Linked DNA regions of Glaciimonas sp. CA11.2. The protein of the gene in region 1 interacts with the protein of each later gene in a pairwise test. Links are inferred from orthologs where the notes say so. Each region holds a gene or a part of one and is shown in the gene's direction. Other genes may lie near its edges.

Region 1 (2,774 bases):
CACTGTGAATGTTATAAAACGGCGAGATTGCTGGCACAGGCGCTAGATTTGTCACAAGAGCAATATATGGTGACATTTCAATCGCGTTTCGGGAAGGCGGAGTGGCTGCAACCATATACTGCACCAACATTAGAAAAATTAGCCAAACAAGGCGTCGAGCGCGTTGATGTCATATGCCCAGGATTCACCAGTGATTGCCTGGAAACATTAGAAGAGATTGGTATCGAAGCAAAGGCCGATTTCTTAAAAGCAGGCGGTAAGGAGTTTTATCTGATCCCATGCCTGAACGAATCATCAACATGGATTCAAGGCTTGGCGACGTTGGTAGAGGAGCAATTAATCGGTTGGCCAACCCATTTGTCCCCCAATGACGTTGCTGAGCAAAAGCTGCAAGAGAAAGTGCAAAAAGATGAGGCGTTGCGCGTCGGTGCTGAGAGATGAAGTAATTAATGCCACGAATCATGGGTACGAATGCTGTGCTGTCGTGGTCGGCAGATTCTACTCCTTAATGCAATTAATAGATTTTCTATTAATAAATCGCGACTAAATGTGAATAGCTTATCCAACCGGCCGCTAGTGAAATATACAGCAGCATGAAGGCCGAAATGAGAGATAGTTTCATGGTATTCACCTATTGACGAGTCAACTTTTAATAACTTTTAATTTTCAATTTGAATGCCTTGAAATTTGAATAAATAAGAGTAAAAGCCAAATGATAGTGCGCTTGATGCGTCGCAGCAAATTCAAAGGGGTAAAATGTGAAACAAATTGTTGCAACGCCACACATTTGACACGCCATAATCCCCTTGAAAAAGTAGGGGATAGCCCCATTTGGCAAGTCATAGATCAGTTTGTCCCGCTTTAAAGTGGTTTTAAGGGCGCCGAAAAGCCGCCGGAAAACTTTTTTTTGCACACGTGATGACGCAAAACCTTAAAACATCGCAATACACCGCATTAAACGGATTTAACACATCATTAAGTCATTGATTGCAGGAGATTTTTGAATGGAAGACATGGAAAAGCAGACCGCGCAAGTTGAAACCGAAAATACCATCGCTCAAGAACAAGCGGCGGTCACGCCTGAATCAGCATTAGAAGTCGAATTAGCAGAAGCGCTAGCCAAAATTGCTGATTTGCAAGATGCATTTTTGCGTGCCAAGGCAGATACCGAGAACGTTCGTCGTCGTGCCCAGGAAGATATCGCGCGCGCCAGCAAGTTCGCTATCGAAAATTTTGCCGAGGCAATGGTTCCAGTGAAGGACAGTCTGGAAATCGCATTGAAACTGGAAACACCTTCTGTCGAGTCGTTAAAGGAAGGTGTGGAAATGACGTTGAAGCAGTTGGTTGCAGCGTTCGATAAAAATCGCCTTCTCGAAATTTCGCCAGAACCGGGCGAGCGTCTTGATCCGATGAAGCATCAGGCGATTTCAATGGTACCAGCCGAGCAAGAGGCAAATACCGTCGTGAGCGTATTGCAAAAGGGCTACATGATTTCAGACCGCCTGTTACGTCCGGCGCTGGTCACTGTTGCTCAAAGTAAATAAGTCGGCATTAAGTGAAAATAAGCGTGTAAATAAGCGAGAAAATCAAAAATAATCGCTCATTTCCGCTGAAAAGGCTTGAAAGCTTGATTTTTCTCCCAATATTTAGCATATCAAAATTCAACAAATTTAGTAAAGGACAGCATCATGGGTAAAATTATCGGTATTGATCTGGGTACGACAAATTCTTGTGTTTCCATCATGGAAGGCGGCAAGCCTAAGGTTATTGAAAACTCCGAAGGCGTGCGTACTACGCCATCCGTGATCGCTTATCAGGAAGACGGCGAAATTTTGGTCGGTGCACCTGCTAAACGTCAGGCTGTCACAAATCCAAAAAATACGCTGTACGCAACCAAGCGTCTGATTGGTCGCAAGTTCGACGAAAAAGAAGTGCAAAAAGATATCTCGTTAATGCCTTACGAGATCACTAAAGCCGACAACGGCGATGCATGGATTGCTGTGCGCGACAAAAAACTGGCACCGCAGCAAATCGCTGCAGAAGTGCTGCGCAAGATGAAGAAAACCGCTGAAGATTACCTCGGCGAAGAAGTCACAGAAGCGGTTATCACCGTTCCTGCATACTTCAATGATGCACAACGTCAGGCAACCAAAGACGCTGGCCGTATTGCTGGTCTTGATGTGAAACGTATCATCAATGAGCCAACCGCAGCCGCATTGGCTTTTGGACTGGACAAGACCGAAAAAGGTGATCGCAAGATTGCTGTGTATGACTTGGGTGGCGGTACTTTCGACATCTCGATCATTGAAATCGCCGACGTTGATGGCGAAATGCAGTTTGAAGTGCTGTCGACTAATGGCGATACTTTCCTCGGTGGTGAAGATTTCGATCAACGCATGATTGATTACATCCTCGACGAGTTCAAGAAAGTTAACGGTATCGATCTGGGTAAAGACGCGATTGCACTGCAACGTATTAAAGCGTCCGCTGAGCGCGCTAAGATTGAGTTGTCATCGTCACAACAGACCGAAATCAACGAGCCGTACATTGCCATGGCTAACGGCGCACCAGTCCATCTGACCATGAAGATGACACGTGCCAAGCTGGAGTCTTTGGTCGAAGAGTTGATCGAAAAGACCATTGCACCTTGTCGTATTGCGATTCAGGACGCGGGCGTCAAAGTATCTGACATCGACGATATCATCCTGGTCGGTGGTATGACGCGTATGCCTAAAGTGCAAGAGAAAGTAAAAGAATTCTTCGGTAAAGATGCA
Region 2 (6,523 bases), 4.0 Mb from region 1 along the record:
CTTCTGGCGCGGGCGCGTTGACACCTGTGTCAGGTCTACTGACCGGATTGCTAGCTGGCCTGCCTGCAAAATAAACAATGTGGTCATCGCAAAAAAGCCTTGGCTTATCACGAGGTTTTTTTGCGACTAAGAGTCAAACGGAACGTCAATAAATTATACAAAAAAGTCTCCGGAACTATAGCGCGTTGCTAAGGGCTCGCCCTAAACGACAAAAATACCTATCGCTAAAAATGATGAAAATACAGCCTGGAATTCTCGTTGTCGAAGATAACAAAATCCTTCAAAAACTGATTGTTCATCAGTTAAAGAGGATTGGTTTCGACGCCGTAAAAGTTCTATCGAACGGTGCGGAAGCAATATCTTGGCTATCTAGTAATAGCTGCAAGATTATCTTTACAGATTGCCAGATGCCGGTCATGGATGGATACGAAATGACTGAAAAAATTAGGCAGCACGAGAAAATTACCGGAGCGCATTTGACTATTATTGCGGTTACTGCAAATAGTACGGAGGGAGGCAGGGAGCGTTGTCTTAAGGCTGGAATGGATTGTTATATTGCGAAACCTGCTTCTACGGCCTCTCTCAAAGAGGTTCTGCAATGCTGGTTGGAACCTGATATTGAGTTGACTTCCGATATCAGCCCAGTGTTGATCTGAACGGCTAACCTAGATTGGTCTTATGAAAATTCCCTATTCTATTTTTTCTAACCAAAAGATACTGGTTCTTGAAAAAGATCAAAGTCAGCGTGCCACTCTAGTGATGTATTTGAAAGTTCTAGGAGTCGGTTTTGTGGCCGAAGCAGCTGATGCGCAACAGGCATTAGCGCTGCTTGATGGTTATGCCGAGGAGTTTGATTTCACGATCTGCGATTTACGGATGGGCGGCATGGATGGAATAGAATTTCTCCGTGAAGCGCCCCGTGCAAAAATAGGTCGAGTCATTCTTTCATCAGCGTTGGAAGATGATCTACTGTGTTCTGCAGAAGAAATAATATTAAGTTACGGCATACGACTTTCTGGTCGGATCATTAAGCCAGTTAAATTCTCTAATCTCAAAAATCTCATATCGCCGGCCTTGCATCCACAAAAAGCTGAATATGTTTTCCGCAAGAGAGTGCCGTTTCAGTGCTGGTCTAAAGAAGATCTGAGTACCGCTTTAAAACGAGGGCAATTCGTGCCCTATTTTCAACCAAAATTAGACTTTGCTACGCGCACGCCGGTCGGTGTTGAGGTTCTTGCACGATGGATGCATCCAGATCAAGGTGTGATTCCTCCGTCGCAATTTATTCCTTTGATGGAATCTGCGGGTCTGATTGATCAATTGACTGAAGATCTGCTGTGCAACGTGCTTGAGTCCACTAAAAAGTGGTATTCGATTAGGCCGGAAATCAGTATTTCTATCAATGCATCACCGTTAACCTTGGAAAATACTGCGATACCGAACAGATGGTTGGCCATTGTGAAGGAACATCAGGTAAATCCTGAGCGTATTACTATCGAGGTCACCGAGACAGCGCTTCCCAAGGACTACAAAGGATTGCTGGAAAGCGTTACCAGATTGCAAATGCACGGTTTCGGATTGTCGCTCGATGATTTCGGGACAGGTTACTCCTCATTGCAGCAATTAAGCCAGATGCCGTTTAACGAAATTAAAATCGATCAATCGTTTATCGCGTCTGCGCGAAAAAATAAGCGCTCGATTCTAATCCTCAATTCAATCGTTAATATGGCGAAAAATCTTGATCTTCGAACAGTTGCAGAAGGCATCGAATCTGAGAGTGACGCGACTTTTTTTCAAGAACTTGGCTTTGATGTAGGGCAGGGTTATCACTTCGCAAAACCAATGTCTGGGGATGACTTGGTCCGCTGGCTATCGAGCGAACAATCGGTTGCACAAAAAATACCTCAATTGTTCTCGTTACCGAAAATGGCACAATTCACTCAAACCCATAAAGCGATGAGATGGGTGTGATACGCATATTTGGCCCCGACTTTTAATCACGGCTCGCGTTAGTAAGGTTGATGAGATTGCTGACGCTGGCTAGTTCGGAGAAGTAAGTAAAAAGTGCAGTGGTGAGATGAATGCGGCGCTAAAAATCGGAACTGAAGCGCTGATATTAGTTACCCCGAACCGGTCTTTTTTAAGATTAAACCTGAGATCAATTAAGTTAACTCCAAAATGGCTGGCGCAATGAACATATTGAATATGGCTTCTTTCGGTGTTGCTGCTGCGATTCTCAGCTTTGCGACCAGTTTGTTGATTGTACTTTCACAAAATTGGCACGGTAAGCATTCTTTAGATCACGATCTTTCTGCGATACAAAAAGTCCATACAATAGCAGTCCCGCGCATTGGCGGGATCGCTGTGATGACTGGCCTCATTTTTTCAGCCATTTTTTTTGCAATCATTAGTCCGTCTCTTGTTAAGCCAATCAACATACAAGACGTGTTTTCACTCCTGCTTGCCAGTTGCCCTATTTTTCTGGTTGGTACGTTGGAAGATCTGACAAAAAGAGTATCGGTCAAGGCGCGCCTGGTAGCCAGTATGGTTTCTGCATTTCTAGCAAGCTGGTTATCTGGTGCCATCATTGATGGTCTGGACATATGGGGCTTCGACGCTTTATTAACAATCGTTCCATTTGCTATTCTTGTGACCGCTTTCGTGGTCGCTGGCGGGACCAACGCTATCAATATAATTGACGGTTTTAATGGCATCGCGGCAACCGTAGTTATTATTATGTTGGCCGCACTTGGGTATCTCGCATGGCGGTGTGGAGACGTGTTGGTGACCCAGTTGGCGTTGTTGATTGCGGGAGCTGCCTTCGGTTTTTTGGTCGTTAATTACCCGACAGGACGATTATTTCTCGGAGATGGCGGGGCTTATCTTTTGGGTTTTTTGGTTTCCGAGGTCATGATATTGCTACTTATACGCAATCCTTCGATCAACGCATGGCAGGTATTGGCAATCTGTGCGTACCCTATTATTGAAGTGCTATATAGTATCTATCGTAGGAAGATCGTCCGAAAAATGAGTCCCGGACATGCAGATCGCCTGCATCTTCATGCCCTGATTTATCGTCGTGTCGTGTGTCAAATGCTGCGTCATAACCCTGCCAGGCCATGGCTACGTAATGCGGCGGTGGTGTGCTTTGTCGGCACTTGGGTGGCGGTCATGTCATTCATTGCAGTTGTCGCTGGTGATACGATAGTGAGTGCTTTAGTTATCGTCGCGCTGCAAGTTGGCTCGTACCTTGCGATCTATGCGCGCCTGGTGCGAGGGCATTGGCGCTGGTATACGGTTAGGGTAGTTTCTGGCAGCTTGTTGATCGTCCCGGATATCAAAATACCCTAGCAGATCGTTTGTTCACGGTGTTTGGGTGTTTTTGTTATGGATTGGTTTTCAAGCAAAAACGATGGTAAAACTCGTTAGTTGTAAAGGAATATCTACCCATGCTGGGACGTTTGCAAGAGCGGGTAGGGTGTTTGGCATAAAGTCGTTACACTAGTGATGCATTATTTGATAGGCTTCAAACCATCGCAGAGCACCAGCCTTGCGATTGAATCAAATTCATCCTCGTGTACTGAAAAACTATGTTTGGTTTACCTACTACGGCCACTGCGCCATTCTGCCCGTCTGAAGTCGTCGGTACGGTAGCAGTTTCTCCCACTGCACCGCTATGGCGAAAAATAGTCCGCTTTACTGGTCCAGGTTTGTTGGTCTCAATCGGTTACATGGACCCCGGAAATTGGGCGACCGATATTCAGGCTGGATCACAATTCGGCTATAGCTTGCTTTTTGTGGTGATTTTGTCGAGCCTTGCTGCGATCGTGTTGCAGTGTCTGAGTATGCGACTCGGTATTGCCACCCAAAAAGATCTAGCAGTGCATTGCCGCGAACAATACAGTCCACGTGCGGGCAAAACTCTGTGGTTTTTTGCTGAGGTTTCGATCATCGCGTGTGATGTTGCCGAGGTATTGGGAAGCGCACTGGCGTTCAAGTTACTGTTTGGCGTATCGCTGGTGACTGGGGTATTGCTGACGGCATTTGATACGATTATCGTGCTCGGTCTTAAAGGAAAAGGCTTTCGGCAGATTGAGGCAATCATTCTTGGTTTGATTCTCACCATCAGTGTTTGTCTGTTTGCCGAACTGTTATTTGTCAAGCCAGACTGGAGCGCCGTCGCCGCTGGCGCGATCCCGTCGTTAAAAGCGCTGGCCGGCCAAGAACCGCTTTATTTGGCTATTGGCATTCTTGGTGCGACGATCATGCCGCATAATCTCTATTTGCACTCTTCGATTGTCCAGACTCGCGTGGTTGAGAGTAATGATCGCAGCCGGCAGCAGGCGATCCGGTTTTCACGTCTGGATACGATATTTTCCCTGATGGTCGCGCTAGTGATCAATGTCGCTATTCTGGTTTTGGCTGGCGCTGCCTTTCACACCAGCGGTAGTCACGTTGCTGTGGAAATCGACGAAGCGTTCCACTTACTAGACCCGATTGCGGGCACCGCCGTGGCAGGTATTTTATTTGGCGTGGCCTTGCTGGCCTCAGGCCAAAGCTCGACATTTACCGGAACAATCGCAGGCCAGGTCATTATGGATGGTTTTCTAAAAATAAAAATACCCTGCTGGCAGCGCCGCTTGATTACACGCAGCCTGGCTTTGGTGCCGGCATTGATTGGTGTAATCTTGTGGGGCGAACATTCTGTGGGACGTTTGTTGGTGATGAGTCAGGTCGTATTGAGCCTTCAATTACCTTTTGCCATGTATCCGTTGATTAAGCTTACTAGTCGCCGCGACTTAATGGGAGTCTTTGCCAATTCGCTGACAACCTCGGCGCTGTCATGGATGTTGTTCGTTGTTATTTCTGCAGCGAATATCTGGTTGGTTTTACAGGCATTTGGGATGCAATAGCCCATTGGTCTATGGAGATACCGCTTGTGCGATGGTGTCTTTCCCTAAAGAAATTGCGGCAATAAAAATCGTCGAAAGATTTGCGCGCGCAGCTTCCGGTAACGCGAGAGTCGCCTCAGTGTCGAAAATTTACATAAGATTTCTTTGCGCTGTTGATTTTTTGGATGATTCAGTGTGATAATTAAATTATCGAAATGTGATGAGGGATTTGTCACCACATTGTTGAATGTTGTGTTTTAACGCTATATTTACCATTGTGAAGACATTTTTTATCAAGTTTGAATTAGGTGTTGTGCGTTTGTTGAAGGGCTGCTATACTTCAGTCCTTCGTTAGTTAGCTTTAAATGTTTTTTGCGATTTTAAGTAAAGCATAGCCGATACAAGAGTAGATTCACCTTTCGCCGAGGTCACTCTCCAGATAGGTTTGGATTTCGGGAATCTCCTCCTGTATCGGTTAGCAAAGAAAACGCGGGAGTAGCTCAGTTGGTAGAGCGATACCTTGCCAAGGTATAGGTCGAGAGTTCGAGCCTCTTCTCCCGCTCCAAAATAAGAAAGGAAGCCCAAAAGGCTTCCTTTTTTTATTGTTGGTTTGGTGCAGTTAATTCCCCGGTCAGCCAGCCAGAGCTGCGCTTTTGTCCTTCGGTTTAGTTCTTATTTTTTATCTTTACTTGAATCTGTCTCGTCCTAATATTTAAGTTGATGGTCAGTGAGCGCAAATTTGATGCGTAATTTTAACAATTAAGCGCTGATTTATTTTGCACTTCTAGTTGTGTTGATTGCACAGATATCTTCATGGTAGGCAGGTTTTTATCGCGATGTCGGACAATGTGTTCCAGCAAATATCCGGCATCTCGTGCAATGCCCGAAAATCGTCCCGATCCCCATGTGTATTGCCAAGGCAAGCCAAGAAAATACAGCCCCGCAATGTCTGTCACGCCGCGCGTGTGGCCCGGATAGCCGCGTGCATCAAAGATGGTTTCTTCGATCCAGCTAAAATCGGTACGGAAGCCGATGCACCAGATGACCGCGGCAATGTTATTGCTGCCCATATTAAGACGTTGCGGCGCATCCGCTGGTGGCTCCCAGAGCGGCACGTAGCGTGCTTCCTTTGGTGCATCAATGGCATTGTCGGCGATAAATTTATCGATATTGTTTTTGATGTTTTCGGAGGCCGCATCGGCACTGTCGAGGTTATTTTTTAATTCGCTGCCGAACGTTGCGATACCATCGGCGAACGTCTCGAAGCGACCATATAATTGCATTCCTTCCAGCGCAAATTTGCGCAAATCAATATCGCGTCCACCGTCACGTCCAGTGACGTAGTGATTGGTTTTTTCGCGCACGCCCGTGCCAAGCGGATGGCGCTCAACGGGAAGGTCGTAATACTTCATGTGGTCAAGCCATTCCACCACATCCTTGCCACGATAGGTGCGTGCAACGCGCGGTGCATCACCGACGCATAAGTGCACGCGGCGGCCGGTGAGATGGAGATCCTCAGCTATCTGGCAACCGGATTGTCCTGTACCAACGACCAAAATATCGCCAGGTGGAAGTGACTCAGGATTGACGTAATCAGACGAATGTAATTGCACGATGTGATCGGGTAATTT

Evidence for each region. The genes of interacting proteins can lie anywhere in the genome.
Region 2: the proteins of grpE (region 1) and RGU75_RS22285 interact in binary tests that used the Escherichia coli proteins (3 or more experiments, as listed by UniProt). The link is inferred for Glaciimonas sp. CA11.2 from one-to-one orthologs.

Annotation. Positions count from the first base shown.
Region 1 is NZ_JAVIWL010000001.1:1,173,724-1,176,497, reverse strand. It holds grpE (nucleotide exchange factor GrpE), read left to right. Parts: upstream 1-1,004; coding sequence 1,005-1,544; downstream 1,545-2,774. Other genes in the region: dnaK (molecular chaperone DnaK), read left to right, coding at 1,689-2,774; hemH (ferrochelatase), read left to right, coding at 1-441. UniProt on the Escherichia coli protein: Participates actively in the response to hyperosmotic and heat shock by preventing the aggregation of stress-denatured proteins, in association with DnaK and GrpE. It is the nucleotide exchange factor for DnaK and may function as a thermosensor.
Region 2 is NZ_JAVIWL010000001.1:5,155,119-5,161,641, reverse strand. The notes cover bases 2,845-5,751. They hold RGU75_RS22285 (Nramp family divalent metal transporter), read left to right. Parts: upstream 2,845-3,590; coding sequence 3,591-4,913; downstream 4,914-5,751. Other genes in these bases: RGU75_RS22275 (MSMEG_0569 family flavin-dependent oxidoreductase), read right to left, coding at 5,645-5,751; RGU75_RS22290 (glycosyltransferase), read left to right, coding at 2,845-3,351. Also shown: RGU75_RS22305 (collagen-like triple helix repeat-containing protein), read left to right, coding at 1-74; RGU75_RS22300 (response regulator), read left to right, coding at 231-656; RGU75_RS22295 (EAL domain-containing response regulator), read left to right, coding at 679-1,971; more of RGU75_RS22290, read left to right, coding at 2,191-2,844; more of RGU75_RS22275, read right to left, coding at 5,752-6,523. UniProt on the Escherichia coli protein: H(+)-stimulated, divalent metal cation uptake system. Involved in manganese and iron uptake. Can also transport cadmium, cobalt, zinc and to a lesser extent nickel and copper. Involved in response to reactive oxygen.